DNA from 2 places in the Rhodococcus sp. NPDC055112 genome. Region 1 is predicted to be linked to the other one. Evidence: riboswitches for the same ligand, from Rfam matches in the RefSeq annotation. Region 1 holds a riboswitch; the other holds the start of a gene.
The links. Region 1 has a riboswitch for magnesium ahead of ACWFRB_RS17130 (MgtC/SapB family protein). Riboswitches for the same ligand answer to the same signal wherever they lie in the genome.

Region 1 (11,037 bases):
TGTAGTCCTCGATCGCCTTCTGAGCCTTGGGGTTTCCATTGCCGATTCCGATGAGCGCGCCGGTGACGGCACCGGTCGGCAACCCGATCATGCAACCGGCGAGGCTGCCAGGGAACATCGAGAGACATCCGACGCCGAGCCCGATGGCCGCGCCGATCGCCGTTCCTGCCGCACCGCCGTTGGCCCAACCGAGATTGAGCTCGTTGAGCATGTTCTCCAGCGCCGCCTGTTTCTGGTCGACCAGGTGCACCCCCGGGACCACCGGTCGCGACTGGCCCTCGTCCGGGGAGATCGGGCTGGCGTGTGCAGTTCCCGCTCCGGCGATCAGTGCCGCGGCGAACAGGGCCGATACTGACGTTCGGGTCATCAGTTTCATGTCGATCCTCACCTTGCAGACGAAGGACGAGCCAGGACTGACTGTAACTTCCGGTCGCGGCAGTGGGTGCGCGAAACGCCGCAATTCCCCGGGCTCCGGCAGGCGCCGACATATGGACAATCGTCCGAGTACCAGCGGCGTCGCGCCGAGTGTGCACCCACCGTCACGTCGGCCGAGAGCGGGCGCCTGCAGCTGCACACTCGGCGGCGGGTCGAGCGCAGCGAGAGTCGGTCTCCACCGTCCAACGCACGTGCGTCACCAGTGGCTCCATGCTGAGTCTGCTGACCGCGCTCTCGAGCAGCCGGTCGTCCCGCTCGTCGGCGGACAGCTCCGCCAGCACCGTCACCTCGCCGGTCTCCGGCAGGTCGAAGGAGCGCACCGATCGCAGCCGGAACTCCGGGCGCGAGACCGACTGCACGGCGAGGCCGCGCACGTGGGCCTCGGCGTCGTCACGGCACGTCACCTCGAAGACGTATTCCGCAGGCGGCAACTCGCGCCCCTTGGTGGCCGGTTGGTGGTCCATCAACCGGCCGAGCGGACGCAGCAGCGTGTTCGCCGTCATGATCGCCACGGTGCCGATCACCGCGGCCCAGTACATCCCGCCGCCCGCCAGCGCACCGATCGCCGCCGTCGCCCACAACGTCGCAGCCGTGTTCAATCCCGTGATCGAGGCGCCCTGCTTCATGATCACGCCGGCCCCGAGGAACCCGATGCCCGAAACGATCTGTGCGGCAACGCGGGTCGGGTCCGCGCCCGGACCGTCGAAGCTGTAGGCGCCCAGGATCACGAAGAGCGTGGCCCCCAGACTGACCAGTGCGTTGGTCCGGAGCCCGGCCAGCCGGGACCGCCACTGTCGCTCGATGCCGACCGCAGCGCCCAGCGTGAGGCCGAGCGCTACGCGCAGGATGATCACCGTCGTATCCATCGTCACTCCTGGTTCCATGTGCCGGATCGGCTCCGACAGGGTCGGCGCGCAGCACAGGGTTGCTCCGAAACATCGAATGTCGCGGGCTCGAACGCGACCCGAGGTCGCGAGGGGAAGGACCGAGGTGGGCGGGACTAGTCGCCTGAGCGACCACCGTCGGCCGAATCATGTTGCGTCAAAACTCCACTGGGCGGGTCGTCCACGGTGGTCACCTCCTCGTATGTCTGGCTGCTGCGAACGGATGGGCACCGTCGCGGTGGAACCTGCGAGCACACGGCGCCGAATCCACTTACAGCGATATGGATTCCGTCGACTGACACCTCCACGTAAGGGCTTTGGCACTGCACGACGTATCCCCGATCACCTCAGGGAAGCCACTTCGGATCACCCCTTAATCCGGGGAGATCTGTCCTAACCTTGGGCGTCTCTCGACGTCGTCAGATCAGTGGCCTGTGTTCGTGCAGGAGCCTCGCCTAACGAGGTGCTGCGTTTTCCACCGTAGGCGCGATGTTCGGGAGGGGCAACCCGCCCACGCCGCCGCGCGACGCCGAGGCCGACACCGATCAGGTCGCCGAGGCCACTCCCCGACCGAATATCAGGGCACAGATCAGGGGCAACCCCGATGACACCGATCGGCCCCGTCCGTACGGTCATCGCCATGCGACCACAGAAGCCGGCGCTCACCGTCGCCGCCATCGCCGCGATCGCCCTACTGCTCAGCGGCTGTGCGGATTTCGAGCGCACCCGCACCCTGCAGAAGGACCTCGACGGACTGACGAGCGCTGGGGTCGTCGGCGCCGTGACGACAGTGAGCGCGGGCAGCACCACCACGGTCCTGACGAGCGGCGTCGCCGACCGCACGACCGGCGCCTTGATCGCCGACGACAGTCGGGTCCGAGTGGGCAGCATCACCAAGACCTTCACGTCCGCGATCGTCATGCAACTCGTGGCGGAGGGAAAGGTCGAGCTCGACCGCGCCGTCGACGGCTACCTGCCCGGCGTGGTCGCGGGCGCGGGCGGGGAGGGCACGGCGATCACGGTCCGGCAGCTCATGCAGCACCGCAGCGGGCTGCCCGAGTTCGCGGGCGAGCCGGGGGCGGACGAGCTGGTCGCCGCGATGGAGAACCGCACGACGACCCCGGCCCAGGCGGTGGCGATCGCGATGGCGAAACCGGCACAGTTTCCGCCGGGATCCCGATTCGTCTACACCAACACCAACTACATCGTTCTCGGCATGCTGATCGAGGCGGTGACCCGGCACAGTTACACCGACGAGCTCACCACCCGCATCCTCGGTCCCCAGGGCCTCGAGGACACCTACCTTCCCGGACCCGGCGAGCGCGCGATCCGGGGCCCGCACCCCTCCGGATACCAGGACGTCGGCGGCGTCATGACCGACGTCTCGATGATCGAACCCTCGGTCCCCTGGTCGGCGGGTGCCCTGGTCTCCACCGGCCGCGACATCAACAGGTTCTGGCTCGCGCTGCTGGACGGGAAGGTGGTCCCCCGTGCGCAGCTGGACGAGATGACGAAGGCACTACCCGCCACCGACGAGGCCGAGGGCATGGGTTACGGCCTCGGCGTCGGATCAACCGACCTGCCGTGCGGGGTCAGGTACGTCGGCCACACCGGCGGGATCCCCGGCTACTACACCCTGTCCGGTGCGAGCGCCGAGGGCCGGGCGGTGACCATCACCCTCACCCAGATCCCGACCCGGCAGACCGACAGCGAGGCCCTGCTCTCGCACGCGCTGTGCCCGTGAGGGACCTCGATCAGGCGCCGAAGGTGTGCTCCACCACGGCCTTCGCCCGGCGCGTGACGCGCAGGTAGTTGTCCAGGAACTCCCCGGCGTCGCCGGAGTTCCAGCCGGCGACCTGCGCGACCGCGGACAGCACCCGGCCCGGTCCCGGCAGCTGGTCGGTGGGCTTGCCGCGCACCAGGACCAGGGCGTTGCGGGCCTTGGTCGCCGTGAGCCAGGCCTCGCGCAGCAGCTCGATGTCCGTCTCGCTCATCAGTTCCGCCGCGCCGATCGCGTCCAGCGTCTGGAGGGTCGAGGTGTTGTGCAGCGCGGGCACGTCGTGGGCGTGCCGGAGCTGGATCAGCTGCACCGTCCACTCCACGTCGGCCAGGCCGCCGCGTCCGAGCTTGGTGTGGGTGGCCGGGTCGGCGCCGCGCGGCAACCGCTCGGAGTCGACCCTGGCCTTGATCCGCCGGATCTCGCGGACCGCCTGTTCGGAGACCCCGCCCTCCGGGTACCGGGTCTGGTCGATCATGTGCAGGAACCGCAGAGCCAGGTCCGGGTCCCCCGCGGCGGTGTGCGCGCGCAGCAGCGCCTGGATCTCCCAGGCCTGCGCCCACTGTCGGTAGTACGCCTCGTACGACGCCAACGTCCGCACCAGTGGACCGTTGCGGCCCTCGGGGCGCAGGCCGGTGTCCACCTCGAGCGGCGGGTCCGTGCTCGGCGCGCCGAGCAGCTTCTGCACCCGATCCGCGATGCTGTTGGCCCACTTGACCGCCCGGACCTCGTCCTCGCCGGGCTTGGGTTCGCAGACGAACAGGACGTCCGCGTCCGAGCCGTAGCCGAGTTCGCCACCGCCGAGCCTGCCCATTCCGATCACCGCGAACGACGCGGGCGCAGGACCACCCAGTTCGGCCTCGCTGGCACGGATCACCGCGTCCAGCGCGGCCCCGAGCACGGCCGCCCACACCGAGGACAGGGCGCGGCACACCTGCGGGACGTCCAACATCCCCAGCACGTCGGCCGACGCCACCCGCGCCAGCTCGTGCCTGCGCAGCGAGCGAGCGGCGTTGACCGCACGCACCGGATCGTCGTAACGCGCGGAGGAGGACAGGATCCCGCGGGCGACCTCGTCCGGGTCGATGTCGAGCAGTCGGGGTCCGGTCGGTCCGTCGGCGAACAACCGCAGCACGTCCGGCGCCTTGATCAGCAGGTCCGGGATGTACGCGGACGATCCGAGCACGATCATCAGGCGCTGGGCCACCGCACCCTCGTCGCGCAGCACCCGCAGGAACCAGTCCTGTTCGAGCATCGCCTCGGACAGTCTGCGGTATGCGAGCAGTCCGGCGTCGGGATCTGGTGTGTCGCTGAGCCATTCGAGCAAGGTCGGCAGCAGCAGGGCCTGGATCCGCCCCTTCCGCGACGCGCCGCCGGTCAGCGCCTTCAGGTGACCGAGGGCATTCTCGGGCGCGGTGTAGCCGAGCGCGGCGAGCTGACGCGTCGCCGCGTCCGGGCTCAACCGGATCGCGTCCTTGTCCAGCCGGGCAACCGATTCCAACAGCGGCCGGTAGAAGAGCTTGGCGTGCAGGCGACGGATCCGGTGCGCGTTGCGCTTGACCTCGGCGTTGAGCACGCCGAGCGCGTCCCGCTGGCCGTCCGGACGCATGTGCGCCGCGCGAGCGAGCCAGCGCAGCGCCTCCTCGTCGTCCGCGGGCGGCAGCGTGTGCGTGCGCTTGAGCTTCTGCAGCTGCAGCCGGTGCTCGATCAACCGCAGGAATTCATACGACGCAGCGAGATTCGCGGCGTCGTCGCGCCCGACGTAGCCGCCTGCCGCCAGCGCGGTCAGCGCGTCGACGGTGCTCTTCACGTGCAGCGACTCGTCCGCACGCCCGTGCACCAGCTGCAACAGCTGCACCGCGAACTCGACGTCGCGCAGACTGCCGCGGCCGAGCTTGATCTCCCGCTCGCGCAGCTCCGGCGGCACCATCTCCTCGACCCGGCGGCGCATGGCCTGCAGGTCGACGACGAAGTCCTCGCGCTCGGAGGCCATCCACACCATCGGGCTCAGCGCGTCGACGTACCGCTCGCCGAGCTCGAGGTCACCGGTCGCCGGTCGCGCCTTGAGCAGCGCCTGGAACTCCCAGGTCTTGGCCCAACGCTTGTAGTACGCGATGTGCGAGTCGAGCGTGCGCACCAGCTCGCCGCGCTTGCCCTCCGGTCGCAGCGCCGCATCCACCTCGAAGAAGGCGGCAGACCCCACCCGCATCAGCTCGCCCGCGAGCCTGCTGGTGGACGCGTCCGAGGGCTCCGCGACGAACACCACGTCGACGTCGCTGACGTAGTTCAGTTCGCGCGCACCGCATTTGCCCATCGCGATCACGGCGAGGCGGGCCGGGCACGGCCCGTCGGGGTAGATCTCGGCGACCGCGACCGCGAGCGCGCCCGTGAGGGCGGCATCGGCCATGTCGGAGAGCTGGCGGCCGACCGTCTGATACGGCAACACCGGCTCGTTCTCCACGGTGGCCGCGAGGTCGGAGGCCGCCAGCACCATCAGCTGGTCGCGGTATGTCTTGCGCAGCGCGGCGATCGCGGCCGGGCCGGTGATCCCCGCCCGGTACACGAGATTGGTCTCGGACGCGCTGTCGTCCTGGGTGGCCTGCACACTGGCCAGCAGCTCGTCGGTGAGCTCGTCCCGGCTCGGCAGCTGGGACTCCCCCGCCAGCAGCTTCCACCCGGACGGGTCCGCGACGAGGTGGTCACCGAACGCGCTCGACGCGCCGATCAATCCGAACAGCCTGCCCCGCAAGGCAGTATCGGTGCGGAGTTCGGCATCCAGCTCGGCCCAACCGTCACCGAGCCCGTCCTTGACGCGGACCAGGGTGCGCAGGGCAAGGTCGGCGTTCGCGGCGCGCGAGAGCGCCCAGAGCAGCTCCAGACTCTCCGGGTTGGCCCAGTCGAGGTGGGCGAGCTCGGCCCCCGCGGTCGGCTCGACGAGGCCGAGACGGCCGACGCTGGGGATGGTGGAACGGGCGGTAGGCGGCTTGACCATTGGTGCTTACAGACCCAGGTAGGTCTTGATCTCGAACGGGGTCACCTGGCTGCGATACTCCTCCCACTCGCGCCGCTTGTTGCGCAGGAAGAAATCGAACACATGCTCGCCGAGTGCCTCGGCCACCAGTTCAGAGCGCTCCATCTCGCGCAGCGCGGTGTCGAGGCTGCTCGGCAGCTCCTTGTAGCCCATCGCCCTGCGCTCCGCGGAGGTCAGCGACCAGACGTCGTCCTCGGCCTCGGGCGGCAGCTCGTAGCCCTTCTCGATGCCACGGAGTCCGGCGGCCAGCAGCACCGCGAAGGTGAGATAGGGGTTGCAGGCCGAGTCTGGGCTGCGGATCTCGACACGACGCGAGGAGGCCTTGTTCGGCGTGTACATCGGCACCCGGATGAGGGCCGAGCGGTTCGACGGACCCCAGGACGCGGCGGTCGGGGCCTCGCCGCCGTGGATCAGCCGCTTGTAGGAGTTCACCCACTGGTTCGTCACTGCGCTGATCTCGTTGGCGTGTTCGAGGATGCCTGCGATGAACGCCTTACCGGTGTCCGAGAGCTGCATCGGGTCGTCCGGGTTGTGGAAGGCGTTGTTCTCGCCCTCGAACAGGCTCATGTGGGTGTGCATCGCCGACCCGGCCTGATCGCTGAACGGCTTCGGCATGAAGGTCGCGCGCACGCCCTCGTTGATCGCGACCTCCTTCACGATGTAGCGGAAGGTCATCACGTTGTCGGCCATCGACAGCGCGTCGGCGTAGCGCAGGTCGATCTCCTGCTGCCCGGGCGCGGCCTCGTGGTGGCTGAACTCGACGGAGATGCCCATCGACTCGAGCGCGTCGATGGCGTGCCTGCGGAAGTTCGGCGCGGAGTCGTGCACGGCCTGGTCGAAATAGCCGCCACTGTCCGCGGGCACCGGCGGGGTGCCGTCGGCGGGGCCGTTCTCGAGCAGGAAGAACTCGATCTCGGGGTGCACGTAGCAGCTGAACCCGAGGTCGCTCGCCTTGCTGAGCTGTCGGCGCAACACGTGCCGCGGGTCGGCCCAGGACGGGGTCCCGTCCGGCATCGCGATGTCGCAGAACATGCGCGCGGAGTGCTGCGCGCCGTCCTTGTGCGCCCACGGCAGGATCTGGAAGGTCGACGGGTCCGGCTTGGCGACGGTGTCCGCCTCCGAAACCCGCGAGAAGCCCTCGATGGCCGAACCGTCGAACCCGATGCCCTCACTGAAGGCACCCTCGAGTTCGGCCGGGGCGATCGCCACCGACTTCAGGTAGCCGAGCACATCGGTGAACCACAGTCGTACAAAACGGATGTCGCGCTCTTCGAGGGTGCGGAGCACGAATTCCTTTTGGCGATCCATGTCCGCGAGAGTAGGCAAAGTCCGTTAAATCTGTGTTACATCGTGAAATCGGTTACTAACACGTGAGGTCGGGCTGGGGTTCGGTCAGCTCGGTGAGGTACTCGACGACGGGGTCATCGACGCAGGAGACGCCGCTCATCGCGACGGTGTGCTGGGTCCCCCTGTACGTGATCAGGGAGGCCCCGAGCTGCTTGGCCAGCTCCACGCCCGCCTGGTACGGCGTGGCGGGATCCTCGGTCGTCGAGATCACCACGAGGTGCGGCAGACCGGGGGCATCGATCGTGTGCGGGCTCCCGGAGCTGGGCACCGGCCAGAAGGCGCAGGTGTCCAGCGGGGCATTGCCCGTGCCGCGACCGTCGTCGAGGAACGGCGCGGCCCGCCGGAACTCGGTATCCGCCGCGCCTGCCTCCGCCCTGTCGGTGACCGGCGGGTCGTCGACGCACCGAACCGCGTTGAACACGTCCTCGATGTTGCTGTAGCTGCCGTCCTCCTGGCGACCCTCGTACGTGTCGGCCAGCTGCAGGAGGGTGTCGCCGTGGCCGTCGGCCAGCGAGCTGAGCCCGCCACGGAGCATCCCCCACAGGTTCTGCGAGTACAGCGCCTGCTGGACCCCTGTGATCGCGTCCCGGTAGCCGAGGCCCCTGGGGTCGGTGGTGTCCGCCGGCTTGTCGACCAGTGGATCGACCAGCTCCTTGAACCGCGCGCTGAACCGGGCGGGGTCGGTGCCGAGCGGGCAGTCGTCCGACTGCGCGCAGTCCGCAGCGAACGCGTCGAACGCCTCCTGGAAGCCCGCCGCCTGCAGCACCACCTCCTGGACCTGGTCCTGGTTCGGGTCCAGCGCGCCGTCGAGCACCATCGCGCGCACGTTCGCGGGGAACGTCTCGGCGTAGCTCGAGCCGAGCCGGGTGCCGTAGGAGTACCCGAGGTAGCTCAGCTTCTTGTCGCCGAGCACCGAACGGATCACGTCCATGTCCCGGACCACCTCACGGGTGCCGACGTGCTCGAGGAACTCGGCACCGGTCCGCTCGGCGCACTTGCGCGCGTAGTCGGCGTTCTTCGCCTCGATCCTGGCGATCCCCTCCTGGCTCATGTCCACGCCGGGATCAGCGCGCTGCGCGTCGGTCTCCGCCGGCGTCAGGCAGCGAACCTGCGGTGTCGACGCGCCGATCCCGCGCGGGTCGAACCCGATCATGTCGAACCGTTCGCCCAACGCGGTGCCCGCGCCGTCGGTCGCCATCGCCAAGCCGGAGGCGCCGGGGCCGCCGGGGTTGACCAGGAGGGACCCGACCTTCTGGCCGGTCGCCTGGCTCCGGGAGATCGCGACCTTCGCGGTGCCCCCCTTCGGGTCCGCGTAGTCCACCGGCACGGTGATCTCGGCACATTCGAGGCTGCTGGCCAGCGGCATCCCGTCGGTGCTGTAGCGCTCGCAGGACTCCCACTGCGGGGTCTGCGTGTAGAACGCCTCCAGGCCCGCCGGGACCGCGCCCGCACCCGGACCGAAGTCGCCCGCTTGCCTGCCTGCCGCCTCGCTTTGGGCGGCCCCGTCGACCACGCTCCCGCATCCGGCGGCCATGGCAGCGACGAGCGCTCCCACGGCCAGTACGACTGGGACTCGGCGCGACATCGGCATGCCATCGATGGTGCCACGGGCAGCGAACAGGGCAGGTCCGCGCAACTTCGGCAGGATCGACCCCGAATTCCGGGGCAGATCCTGCCAAAGGTCGTGCTCGTTGGAACCTGAGGCGGTCCGACCGACGTCCAAGACGACATGACACCGATCGCCGTGCACGCCCTGATGGCAAATCAGGACGGCGTCATCACCCTGGATCAGGCGCGGTCGGCGGGCATGAGCACGACCGCCGTCGACCGCCGGGTGAGCACCGGTCAGTGGCGGCGTCTGCACCGGGGCATCTACCTACGGTCCGACCGGCAGCTGACTCGGGCCGCACGGCTGCGAGCGTCGGTGTTCGCGGCCGGGCCGGACGCCGTGGCGAGCAGTACGAGCGCGGCCTGGTGGCTCGGCCTCACCGACCGGCCTCCCGCCGACGACCTCGTCACGGTTCCCCGCGCCCGTGCAGTCAAGAACCGGGACCGGATCCGTATCCGGCGGCGCGACCTGCACTGGACCGATATCGGCACGGTCCGCGGCCTGCGCGTCACCGAACTCCCACTCACCGTCCTCGAGGCTGCCGTCGAACTCCGGGACGGATCAGTGTTGATGGACCGAGCGCTGCAGCGTCACACGACGCTCCCGGTCCTGGAGGCCGTGCACGAGAGGAACAGCGGACGGTACGGCACCGCCGCCGCCGCCCGCCTGCTCCGCTCAGCAGGCGAGGGTGGCGCGTCGGAGGCCGAGCGCATGCTGCTGCGGTTGCTGCGGAGATCGGAACTGACCGACTGGAGTGCCTACGTCACCAGCTGTGGATATGAGATCGACGTGGCGTTCGTGCGCAACCGAGTCGCGATCGAGGTGGACGGGTGGGCCTGGCACCGTGACGTGGCCCGGTTCAACAACGACGCCCGGCGCCAGAACATCCTGGTCAACGCCGGCTGGCACGTGCTCCGCTTCACTTGGCACCAGCTGCGGCATGACCCGGATTCCGTCCTGGACCAGATCGTCGCGGCACTCGAAAGCCGGTCCTGACCGATTTGGGAAGGATCAGCCCCGGAATGCGGGGCAGATCCTTCCCAAGACCACCCACTACCGGTGTGACCAATTGCACGTCACCGCCTGTTCTCGGGGTGGTCGGCCGGTGGCAGACTGAGCTACGTCATCACCCACAACCCGGGGACCCGCACTGGGCCTCGAGGCACGAAAGGGACACTGATGTCCGATAACACTGCGCCCTATGGTTCCGCGCCCGCTCAGCCGGCCGCCAAGCGAACCAAGATCCGCACCCATCACCTGCAGACCATGAAGGCCGAGGGTGAGCGCTGGGCGATGCTCACCGCCTACGACTACTCGACCGCGCGGCTCTTCGAGGAGGCCGGCATCCCGGTACTCCTCGTCGGCGACTCCGCCGCGAACGTCGTCTACGGCTACGACACGACGGTGCCGATCACCATCGACGAGCTGATCCCGCTGGTCCGCGGCGTGGTCCGCGGCGCCCCGAACGCCCTCGTCGTCGCCGACCTGCCGTTCGGCAGCTACGAGTCCTCCCCCGAACAGGCGCTGGCCACCGCCACCCGGTTCATGAAGGAGGGCCAGGCGCACGCGGTCAAGCTCGAGGGCGGCGAGCGCGTCGCCCCGCAGATCGCCGCGATCACCGCCGCGGGCATCCCGGTGATGGCACACATCGGGTTCACCCCGCAGTCCGTGAACACCCTCGGCGGCTTCCGCGTGCAGGGCCGCGGCGACGGAGCCGAGCAGCTCGTCGCCGACGCCATCGCCGTGCAGGAGGCGGGCGCGTTCTCCGTGGTCATGGAGATGGTGCCCGCCGAGATCGCCGGGCAGGTCACCAGGAAGCTGACGATCCCGACCGTCGGCATCGGTGCGGGCGCCGAATGCGATGCGCAGGTGCTGGTCTGGCAGGACATGGCCGGGTACACCAGCGGCAAGACCGCCAAGTTCGTCAAGAAGTTCGCCGCGGTCGGCGACGATC
Region 2 (11,037 bases), on a different contig from region 1:
AACAGGGAGGGAAGCACATGGGTTCGGCCACTGACGCTTTGGAATGGATCCGCGAGGGGTACCTGGCCGGTGATCCACTGCGATCTGCGCTCTTCAACGGCGTGTTCTGGATCACGATGCCGCTGCAACTGCTGCTGGGACACTCCTTCTAGCCCGCGGCCAACACCAGATCTAAAGCCGCCCCTCCCCTTTGCGGGAGGGGCGGCATTTTTGACGCGGCGCACTCGGCAGCCGAGTTCGGAACGCGCCGGCACCACCCCGGGTCAGGCGCGCGGGTCACGCCCGAGGTACCGAAGCAGCTCGGCGACCGTGGTATCGCCCGACTCGTCCTCGAGCACCGCGGCGTACGCGCCCCACTGACGCAGCGGCTCAACGATCTCCGCCTCGATGCCGCTGCCGGGCGCCGGATGCGCGGTGCGTGCCGCTGTGAGCAGGTGGCGGGCGAGTTCATCGGTGAGCGGCGACGGCTGGCCGGTCGCGATCGCGATGTCCCAGGCATGCACGGCGGCGTCCAGCGCGGCCATGACCGCGGCGACCGGGGTCGCGAACGCGCCGTGCGGCAGCGGGGTCGGAACGGAATCGGTGTCGTCGGCGACGGTCGACCACGCGGCGGCGGTCTGCTCGATCGCCTCGCGCACCAGTGTCGCTGCCGAGCCGTCGATGGCACCGGAGGGGTCGAAGGGGTTGTAGGCGGGTCCGACCCCGACGCCGAGGGCCTGGGCGAAGGCGAGCTGGTCACCTGCGGCGTGCTGGATCACCTGTGTGACATTCCATTCCGAGCACGGGGTCGGCAACTGCCACTGCTGGTCGCCGATTCCTGCGACGACGCCTTCCAGCGCCGAGTAGGAGGTCGCGAGCACGTCGCGCCACACGGGGCGCAGGGTCGCGGTGGCGTCGGCGGCGGTGGTGAGGTTCATGTCGGACCTTTCGTCGTGCTTCCTTGGTGTGAAATGAGCCTATGGGGCCATTAGGCTGGATTCGTTCCTAATTATTTCGGAGGTGAATGTGGCGGCCACCACAACGCGCGTCCTGCGCCTGCTCTCACTGCTGCAGGACCGCGCGCACACCGGCAGGGAGCTGGCCGAACGGCTCGACATCACCGACCGCACACTGCGCAACGACATCCAGCGACTGCGCGAACTCGGCTACCCGGTTCACGCCGAACGCGGCGCCATCGGCGGCTACCGGCTCGGCCGCGGCTCGACGATGCCGCCGCTCCTGCTCGATGACGACGAGGCGGTGGCGGTCGCCGTCGCGATCGACCTCGCCGCGGACGGCTCCACCGGCATCGCGGACATCACCGAAAGCGTCGCGCGAGCCCTGGCAAAGCTGGAACAGATCCTGCCGAAGCGGCTGCAGCGTCAGGTGACAGCACTGCGGAACGCCACCGCCCTCGGGCCGGCGACCACCGGTTCGCGAGAGCCGGACGCACCGGTGCCAGCCGCGGTGCTCACCGCCCTCGCCGGCGCGATCCGCGACACGACCGCGGTGTCCATCGAGATCGAGAGCGACACCGTGGACGTCGAGCCGTACCGGCTGATCAACTGGCAGCGGCGTTGGTATCTGGTCGCCTACGACATCGGGATCCATTCCTGGCGAGCGATTCCTGTCGCACAGGTGCGCCGGGCGACCGCGGGCAGCCGCCGGTTCGGGCCCCGCGCGCTGCCCGACGAGGACCTGATCGCCTTCGTCATGCGCCACATCGCGAGCACCGGCTGGAAGGTGCACGCCCGCGTCACCGTGCTCGCGCCCGCCGAAACGGTGATCGCCCGCATCAATCCCGCCGTCGGCGTGGTGGAGGCGGTCGACGCGGACACCTGCGTCCTGCTGACCGGCGCGGACGCCCTGGAGACCATCGCCATCTACCTCAGCATGCTGATGATGGACTTCCGCGTCGACGGCCCACCGGAACTGGTCGCGCATCTGCGCACGCTGGCCAGGCGGTACTCCGCCTCGGTGGAATCGGCACCGTAGCGAAACTGGCTCAGCGACCCTGGCTGGGATCGCCGAACCAGGAGGAGAGCGCTTCCCGCAGCGCGGGCGCGGCGGCATCGGTGGGTTCGTCCACGGTGGCCGCCCAGGCGATGTGAGCGTCCGGGCGGATCAGCAGGGCGTCGGCCGATCGATCGTCGGTCTTGGCGGTGTGGATGTCGATGCGGTGCTCCCAGTCCCGCGCGACCTCGCGGAGATCGGCGCGGTCGGCGAGGTCGAGGAGGATGGGCCGACCGGGGTGCATGAGTTCCGCGACACTGGTCATGCCCTGGTCGGTGTGCAGGGCGAGGTTCGGCGCGAAGGTGCCGGCCAAGGCGTGGTGGTCGTAGCCCGGCATCGGGTAGCGAATGTCGGTGTGGCCGACGAGGGATCCCATGCGGCGCAATGCCGGCTCGTCGGCGACCAGTTCCTGGAAGAGCTGCCGAAGCGCGTCGGCGGCCGCGTCGTGTCCGCGCCGCAGCGCCACCTGGGCCCGGGTCTGTAGCCGCGCACGCCCACCGGCGTAGTGGCGCTCGTCGTGATAGGTGTCCAGAAGTCCGGCCGGTGCCCAGCCGTGGATGTCGGCCCCCAGTTTCCAGGCGAGGTTGACGGTGTCGAGCATGCCGACGTTCAGCGCGGTGCCGGTGGCGGGGAACAGATGCGCCGCGTCGCCGGCAAGCAGGATCCGCCCGGCGCGGTACTGCTCGGCCTGCCGATCCTTGAACGTGTAGCGCGACAGACGAATCGGCTCCCCCAACGGCAGATCCGCGCCGAGCACCCGTCGGGCACTGTCGCCGAGCTCGGCCAGGGTCAGCGGCTCGTCATCGGCGTACTCGGTGGATTCACCTTCGGTGGTCTGCAGCGACAGAACTCCGGAGCCGGCCGCGAACGCGAACACGCCGTGATCGGTTCGGGTGAACCCGGCCTGGATCCTGCCCAACCCGGGGACGTCGATATCGCCGTTGGCGAGCACGGTCACCGAATCGTGCAGGGCCACCTGAGCGAGCCTGTTGACCTCCGGATAGGTGGTGCCGGGGAACGGGATACCGGCCAGGTCCCGGATCCGGCTGCGTCCGCCGTCGCAGCCGACCAGGTATCGGGCGGTCACCCGGAACGGCCCGTCCGGCCCGCGCACGTCCGCGGTCACCACGGCGTCGTCCTGATTCACGCCGACCACCTCGTGGCCGCGGCGAATGTTCGCACCGAGGTCGCGGGCGTGCTCGTCGAGCAGTCGCTCGATCTCCATCTGTGGGATCGGCAGCGCCCGCATCGGCGGATCCGCCATGTCCGTGAAGTCCAAATGCATACCGCCGAAAGGGAACCGGGGAGCAATGTTGGGGTCGCTACTGGCCGCTTCGAACCGTTCCAGCAGACCTCGGTAGCGCAGCAGGTCCAGGATCCGCCCGCCGATGCCGCTGGCCTTCGGAACGTCTTGAATCTGCGGCTGTCGCTCCAATACCAGAGTTCGCACTCCGGCCAAACGCAGCTCACCGGCCAGCATCAGGCCGGCCGGGCCAGCGCCCACGATGATCACGTCGGTGTCCGTCACTGGCATTTTCGTTGACTCCCGTTTCCTCGGTTCTGACTCAGGCCAGCGATTCTGCGGTACTACCCCGGTCTTGCGGCAAGCCCCCCGGTGCGCTATATCTTGAAAAGGGAAAAGCCATGAGTGATTCTCTCTTCCTCGTCGGGGCAGAATAGGCCGGTGTTTCGTTGTGCTCGGCCAAGGCGTTCCGGTGATGCGCGCTCACCCTATGAACCACGAGACCTGTTGCGCGCCTACGAGCGTCATGCCACACGTGAGGTTCGGCCGGGCTCCGGCGAACTCCTGATCGTGATCCCACTCGGTGCCGACGACCCCTTGGAGATCACCGTCGTCGATCCCACGGCGGACTGGATCGAGTCGAGAATCCGGGGGCTCTGCGCCTCGCTGGCCGAGATAGACCGCAGCGCCCAGCGTGTTCTGCGCGGCGAGTTCCGCATCGGCTGGATCGAACTCGACTCGGCACACCACGGCCTCATCGACTACTGGGCCACCGGGGTGAACAGCGAGTATCCCATTGACATCTCGTGGACCGGAGATGCGTGGGAGGAATCGTCTGCCGAAGCGCTGACCTGACAGCGGGCGGAGCGGCTCCTGCAGTCGGAGCCGGGTCTGCGAGCATGGTCGGATGGAGCATCCGTCGGCTGAGCACGCATTCGTCACCCTTCTCGGCGAGAGTGCTGTACCGCTCCTGAAGGAGCAAGGATTCCGGAAGCGAAAGCTGACCTTCACTCGGGAGCGGGATGGTCTGGTCGACGTCATCAACCTGCAACGGTCGGCGGGGAACAGCCACGACTTGATTCGGTTCTACGTCAACTGCGGTGTCTACTCGGCGGAGTTCGACCGGGCCATCGGACGGACACCCCAGCAGCGCCCGGCCGAGGTCGACTGCCAGTACCGCCGCCGGATCGAGAGCATCGCGACCGGAATCGGACCGCACGTGACCGTGCATGCCGACACCGATGTTCCCGCGGCCGCGAGCCGGCTACGCGTGGCACTCACCAGTGCGCTCGAGGTGATGGGTCAACTTCGTGGCCCTGACGATATCGCTCATTCCGTCGGGTCGGACATCGACTTCGACATCCTCCGCTACCGACTCGCCACGGGCGATGTGTCCGGCGCGCGGGAGCAGTACGTCAGAGCGCGGTCCCGGTTCTGCACGGAGGACCGCTGGCCGCGCCTCGAGGAGCAGTTCCGGAAAGCGGCCGAACCCTATGACGTAGCCATCCTCGATCGCGAACAAGGGTAGAGAGCGGTCGTGGCCCGGCCCGGATCGAACGATACTGGGCCGGAACGGGATTCGCGGGCTCGCCGATGGGCCCGGAGCTGGTCATGCGACCAGCGAACGCTCCCGCGCATCCTGGGCGGGCCAGCGCCGGTGCTCGGCGTCGATGACGAACACGTGGGTGTGCCGGTAGAGCCGTTCGCCCACGCGGTCGGCGTCGACCAGCCGGGCGGCGTCGATGGTCCCGGCCTCGTGCAGGTGCGTGATCTCCGCCGGGTCGTGACGCGGCCACATCCACACGGCCGCAGTGATCCCGATGACGGCGATCACGGTCAGCGTCATCCAGGTGATGGTGAGACCGGCGGTGGTCAGCCACCCCGCGATCGGGTAGGTGAGCAGCCAGGCCAGGTGCGACAGCGAGAACTGGGCGGCGAAGAGCGCGGGCCGGTCGGCGGGTTGCGACGAGCGCCTCAGAACCTGGCCGGTCGGGGTGAGCACCGCCGCGGTACCCGCGCCGACCACGGCCCACACCGCGATCGCTGCACCCCAGCGCCAGTCGCCGGCATCGGCGGCCGACAGGGCGACGGCTGCTCCGAGTCCGCCGATCAGGGTGGCGGCACCGGCCAGCATCACGGGTCGGGCGCCGAGCCGGTCGAGGAACCGCGGCAGGGACAACGCGATGAGCATCGTGCCGAACCCATTGGCGGCCAAAAGCATTGCTACTCCCGACTGGGTGCCGCCGAGCGTGTCACGGACGTAGTTGACGGTGTTGACCATGATCACCGAACCCGCGGCGGCGACCACCAGGTTCAGGCCGAGTAGACCGCGTAGCCGTGGCGTGGCGGCGAAGATCCGCATGCCCACCGCGATCCGTTCCCGGAACGTGTCCGCGGTGGCGGACCGGGCCTCCGGGATGCGGGTCGCGATCACCAGGACTGCTGATACCACGAATCCGATTGCGGTGCCGACGAACAGCCAGTGGAAGTTGATGAGGGTCAGGACCGCCGCGGCCAGCATCGGGCTCAGCAGGGTCTCCATCGTGGCGGCGAGCTGCGCGGCCGACAGCGCTCGGGTGTATTCGCGCTCGTCCGGCAGGATGTCGGGGATGATCGCCTGGTAGGTGGGCGTGTACGCGGCCGAGGCGGTTTGCAGCACCGCGATCAGCACGTAGATCTGCCAGATCTGGTCGATGAACGGCAGTGCCAGCACCAGGGCGGCGCGAATCAGGTTGAGCCCGACCAGGAAGAGCCGGCGAGGGAAGCGGTGGGCATAGGCGGCGACGATCGGCGCGACCGTGACGTACACGAGCATCTTGAGGGTCAGCGTGGTCCCCAGCACGGCGGCCGCGTCCGCACCGGCGAGCTCATAGGCGAGCAGTCCCAGTGCGACGGTGGTCAAGCCGGTACCGAAGAGGGCCGACACCTGGGCGGTGAACAGTCGCAGGTAGTCGCGGTTGGTGAACAGAGATGTGATCAACGGCTTTCGCATCGCGAACACTTTCTTCGAGTACGTGAAATGGGCAGGGGTGGGTCACGGGTTCGTCGACAACCGCAGGTGCACATGGGTCCTCCTTCGGGGATCGTGCTCTCAGTGTTGGTGGGCGGTGGCCGCGAGGGTGAACGCCGCGGTGCGGACGGTGTCTCCGTGCTTGAAGTCGAGGAATAGTCGGTACGTCCCGGGGCCGGGTACCGCGGTGTGGAAGGTGACGTCGGGTCCGGGAGCCGTGACGCCGTCGCCGGGTTCGCCGTTCGGGTGAACGTGGATGTAGGCCAGGTCGCCGGCTCGGAGCACCACCAGGTGGCCAAAGGCGGCCAGATAGGGCTGCAGATCGGTGACCGGACGGCCGTCCTTGCGCACGGTGAGCGTCAGCAGTTCGCCGTCTCCGGGAGCGAGATCTCCGTCGAGGATCACCTCGTAGCCGTCGACGACCGCGGTGCGCGTCTCGCTCGGCGTCGGTCGCGGATCGTAGGCGCCAGGGACGGCGAGATCCGCGCCAAGGGTGATCGTTCGCCCGAGCAGTGTGGGCGCGATGTCGGTGAACACGCGGTAGGACCCCGCCTCCGGCAGGTTCAGTCGAACCGACCACGTGCCGTCGGCCGCAAGTTCGGGGTGCACGTGCCAGAACCCGGTCAGCTCGCGCTGCACCACGATCAGATGCAGGTCCCGGTCGTGGATCGGGGTGTAGTCGGTGACCGGTCGGCCGTCCGGGCCGAGGATGCGGAACCGGAAGTCGACGTCGCCCCTGCCGACGATGGTCTCGGCGAGGTCGAGTGTGTATCCGTCCTGCGTGATCTGGAGACCTCCCGGCGCGCCCGCACCGTGGGCGTGATGGTCGGCCGGAGTGTGGTGTGCGTGGGCGGTGTGGTCGGGCTCACCGTGGCCGGCGTGCGCCGCGGCCGCCGGATGCCCGTGGTGGTGGGCGGTGTGATCGGCGTGCGCAGCCCGGCGGTCTCCATGCGTGTCGGTGCTCATGTCTCGGCCTCTCGTCGTTGGTGTTCTCGTCGACCAAGCTAGTACCCCCGGGGGGTATGTGCAAGGCAGCGAAACGTGGGGCGGGTCACATTGTGTTTCGGCTCCGCCCCGCGAGGGGGCGGAGCCGAACAACGAGCAACATCGGAGGGCTGGGGCCCCGCCTGGTGTCACCAGCGCCGAGCCCCGCTCGAGTGGGGATGGCCTCCCATCGAGGCGGTGATCACTGCCACCGGTGTTTGTGAGGCATACAGGTTGGCGCGTTCCTGTGGGGTCAGGTTGCGTCGCCCCCACAGCCGGTTGGCCGCGCGTCGGAATGCAGGGAGCATCGCGGACTGGCGCGCCGTCGAAAAAGGTTGCGTGATAACAAAAGCCATGGTCTTCTCCTGTCGGAGGGAAACCGGTCCCATGGCAAGGTGAAGCGTGCCTGCCTGATTGGCGCCACGCCGGAGCTCGATCGAGTCAACGGAAGTGCTGTCGACGACGAGGCCGGGTGGGCTACTGCAACGTCAGGCCGCAGAATGCTGACGCCGTGCCGGGGCCGGTTCGGAACGAAATGAAAGTCCTAGACGGATACGGACTATCGCTGGTACTCACTGCGTTCCTCACCTCCTCGCAGACAGGACGCACGCGGGCGTCGATTCGCACACGGGGAGGGCGCCGGGACGGCAATTGTCCCGGTCGGGCACCCCTCTCGTCAGAGCTTCGGCACTGCACGACGTGTCCCGATACGATCGAGAAGCCACTTTGGATAGACCCTTAATCCGGGAATACCTGTCCTAACCTTGGGCGTCTGTCGACGTCGTCAGATCAGTGGCCTGTGTTCATGCAGGAGCCTCGCCTAGCGAGGTGCTTACGCCGACCATGGTGCCGACACCCGCGATATATGTCAACCCGCAGGGGCGATGGCACACCAAGATCATTCCGACTTCCGAAAAGATTGCTGCGAAGCATATTTCGCCGCTGAAGAGACTGAATATGCAGTTGCACAACATTTTAGGAGTATCTTGGTTGCCGTCGGCGTGCGCTGGTGCACGGCGGAGATCGGCGATCCGTGGCATGCAGGTTGACATCAGCCGCCCCGCAATGATTGCCTGTCGGCGCAGCACCTCGTTAGGTGAGGCGTCTGCACGAACACAGGCCACTGATCTCACGACGTCGAGAGACGCCCAAGGTCAGGACAGGTCTCCCCGGCTTAAGGGGTGACCCAAAGTGGCTTCCCGCAGTGGTGTGGGACACGTCGTGCAGTGCCAAAACTCGTACGTGGGGGTGTCGAATTCGGCAGGGCGACTCGTTCGTGTCGGTATTCACAAGCGGCCGCATCGCGACCTCGATCCTGCCCTTCTGTGCTGTGGACACACCATCGCGGAGCTTCGTCCCCACTGGACGTGCCCGTATCCGAACCCGGGAGGTGACCACCGTGGACGAACCGCCGAGTCGATATCCGGCCTCGCCCGGATTCCTCACCGCCGGTGTCCATCGCGCCCGCTAGTCGCGGACATCGCCGGACCTCCACGCGCGGCCTCTCGCCGCGATCATTCTCGCGACAGTCGTAGTCGCAGAGCTTATTTCGTCGTGCCCGAACGCTAGCGAGTTCGTGCGCGACCGAGAGATCTGTCATGTCAGAAACCAGTGTCTTCTCACCCCCGAGGAGCCCGGGCAAGACTGCCAATCGAAACAGTCAAGCGGTACTCCCCGACCGTCAGATGGCGGCGCTCGCCGGGATCATCCGCCTGCGCTATCCGGGCGTGTACGCCGAACTGCACACCACTCCAAAGGGATTGAGATCGGACCAGATCGACCCGCTACGCCGCAGGCATGGCAGCAACGAGGTCCGCCACGACCGGCCGGCGCCGGCAATAGTGCAGTTCCTGGCCACCTTCAAGAATCCGTTCATCCTGATCCTGCTGTTCATCGGCGTGATCATGTACATCACCGAGGTCTATCTGGCCGACCCCGAAGAGGGTCCCGACTACATGGGGATCAGCACGGTCGGCGTGATGGTCCTGATCAGTGTGTCGTTGCGGTTCTGGCAGGAGTACCGGTCGGGGCGGGCCTCTGAGGCGCTCAAGGCGATGGTGAGCACCACGGTCTCCACCACCCGCCAGATTGGCGACACGGTGGTGACCGCCGAGATCCCCATCGAGCAGTTGGTGCCAGGGGACATCGTCCAGCTCGCGGCCGGCGACATGATTCCCGCGGACATGCGAGTCGTGCGCGCCAAGGACCTGCAGGTCAACCAGGCGATGCTCACCGGCGAGTCGATGTCCGCAGAGAAGACGGGCGATCCGGTTGCCCGCCTCGAGCCCGATCGGATCCTCGAGGCGGGGAACCTCGCGTTCATGGGCACCTCGGTGGTGTCCGGCTCGGGGACCGCGGTCGTGGTCCATACCGGGGACGACACCTACTTCGGCGCGATGACCGAGGGGCTGGGCACTGGCCGCCCCGAGACCAGCTTCGACATCGGGGTGAAGAAGGTCAGTTTCCTGTTGATCCGCTTCATGGTCGTCATGGTGCCTGCGGTCTTCATCATCAACGGACTCACCAAGGACTGGAGCCAGGCGCTGCTGTTCGGTGTCGCGACCGCGGTCGGGTTGACGCCGGAGATGCTTCCGCTGATCGTCACCGCCAATCTTGCCAAGGGTGCGTTGTACATGTCCCGGCACAAGGTGATCATCAAGCAGCTCAATGCTATTCAGAACTTTGGTGCGATGGACGTGCTGTGCACGGACAAGACGGGAACTCTCACCGAGGACCGAATCGTGCTGGAGGAGCACCTGGACACGGCCGGCAGGCTCAGTGTCGACACGCTGCGTCTGGCCACCATGAACTCGGTGTTCCAGACCGGGCTGCGCAACCTCCTCGACGGCGCCGTCATCGAGGCCGCGGGCCCCGACCTGGTCGAGAGGATCCGCCGCGAGCACGGCCTGGTCGACGAGATCCCGTTCGACTTCGCCCGCCGACGGATGTCCGTGATCGTCAACGACGGCGCCGACGACCTGATCATCACCAAGGGTGCAGTAGAAGAGGTGCTCGCCGTGTGCACCTCGGTCGAGGTGAACGGCGCAACCCACGAGCTGACGCCGGGCCTGCGCTCGGCCCTCGACCGCCTCGTCGCCGAGCAGAACGGGCTCGGCAAGCGGGTCCTGGCACTCGCCACTCGACGCATGCCCACCGCCTCGGCCGGTGAGAGGGGCGAGTACTCGACTGCGGACGAGTCCGAGATGACGGTCGTCGGCTTCCTGACGTTCCTCGACCCGCCGAAGGAATCGGCCGCCGCAGCGATCGAAGCGCTTCGAGCCCACGGGACCGCGGTCAAGGTGATCACCGGCGACAACGAGCTGGTCGCCGAAACCGTCTGCGGGAAGGTCGGTCTGGACGTCGGGACCATCATCACCGGTGCGGAGATCGACCGCTTGGACGATGACGACCTCGACGCGATCGTCGGAGAGACCACGATCTTCGCGAAGACCAACCCGCTCCAGAAGGCCCGGATCGTGGACGCGCTCAAGCGGAACGGGCACACCGTCGGATTCCTCGGTGACGGGGTCAACGACGCACCGGCCCTGCGGACGGCGGACGTCGGGATCTCGGTGGACACCGCCGCCGACATCGCCCGCGAGTCGGCCGACATCATCCTGCTCGAGAAGGACCTCGGTGTCCTCGAGCGCGGTGTGGTCGAGGGGCGCCGCACCTTCGGCAACATCCTCAAGTACATCAAGATGACCGCGAGCTCGAACTTCGGCAACATGTTCTCGGTCCTCGTCGCGAGCGCACTGCTTCCGTTCATCCCGATGATCCCGGCCGTGCTGCTGGTGCAGAACCTCGT

Region 2: another riboswitch for magnesium. It lies ahead of mgtA (magnesium-translocating P-type ATPase); the one in region 1 lies ahead of ACWFRB_RS17130 (MgtC/SapB family protein).

Annotation. Positions count from the first base shown of each region.
Region 1 covers NZ_JBSGTR010000038.1:42,132-53,168, reverse strand. The annotation lists gene ACWFRB_RS17135 (hypothetical protein) at 1-376, opposite strand, end outside; gene ACWFRB_RS17130 (MgtC/SapB family protein) at 540-1,301, opposite strand; M-box (ykoK) riboswitch at 1,615-1,789, opposite strand; gene ACWFRB_RS17125 (serine hydrolase domain-containing protein) at 1,960-3,063, shown strand; gene ACWFRB_RS17120 (bifunctional [glutamine synthetase] adenylyltransferase/[glutamine synthetase]-adenylyl-L-tyrosine phosphorylase) at 3,074-6,088, opposite strand; gene glnA (type I glutamate--ammonia ligase) at 6,095-7,435, opposite strand; gene ACWFRB_RS17110 (alpha/beta hydrolase) at 7,491-9,065, opposite strand; gene ACWFRB_RS17105 (DUF559 domain-containing protein) at 9,204-10,079, shown strand; gene panB (3-methyl-2-oxobutanoate hydroxymethyltransferase) at 10,263-11,037, shown strand, end outside.
Region 2 covers NZ_JBSGTR010000001.1:104,057-115,093, forward strand. The annotation lists gene ACWFRB_RS00465 (hypothetical protein) at 18-152, shown strand; gene ACWFRB_RS00470 (TIGR03086 family metal-binding protein) at 264-917, opposite strand; gene ACWFRB_RS00475 (helix-turn-helix transcriptional regulator) at 1,006-1,974, shown strand; gene ACWFRB_RS00480 (FAD-dependent monooxygenase) at 1,985-3,520, opposite strand; gene ACWFRB_RS00485 (hypothetical protein) at 3,833-4,090, shown strand; gene ACWFRB_RS00490 (DUF4304 domain-containing protein) at 4,143-4,763, shown strand; gene ACWFRB_RS00495 (MFS transporter) at 4,845-6,227, opposite strand; gene ACWFRB_RS00500 (hypothetical protein) at 6,327-7,211, opposite strand; M-box (ykoK) riboswitch at 7,891-8,064, opposite strand; M-box (ykoK) riboswitch at 8,311-8,484, shown strand; gene mgtA (magnesium-translocating P-type ATPase) at 8,915-11,037, shown strand, end outside.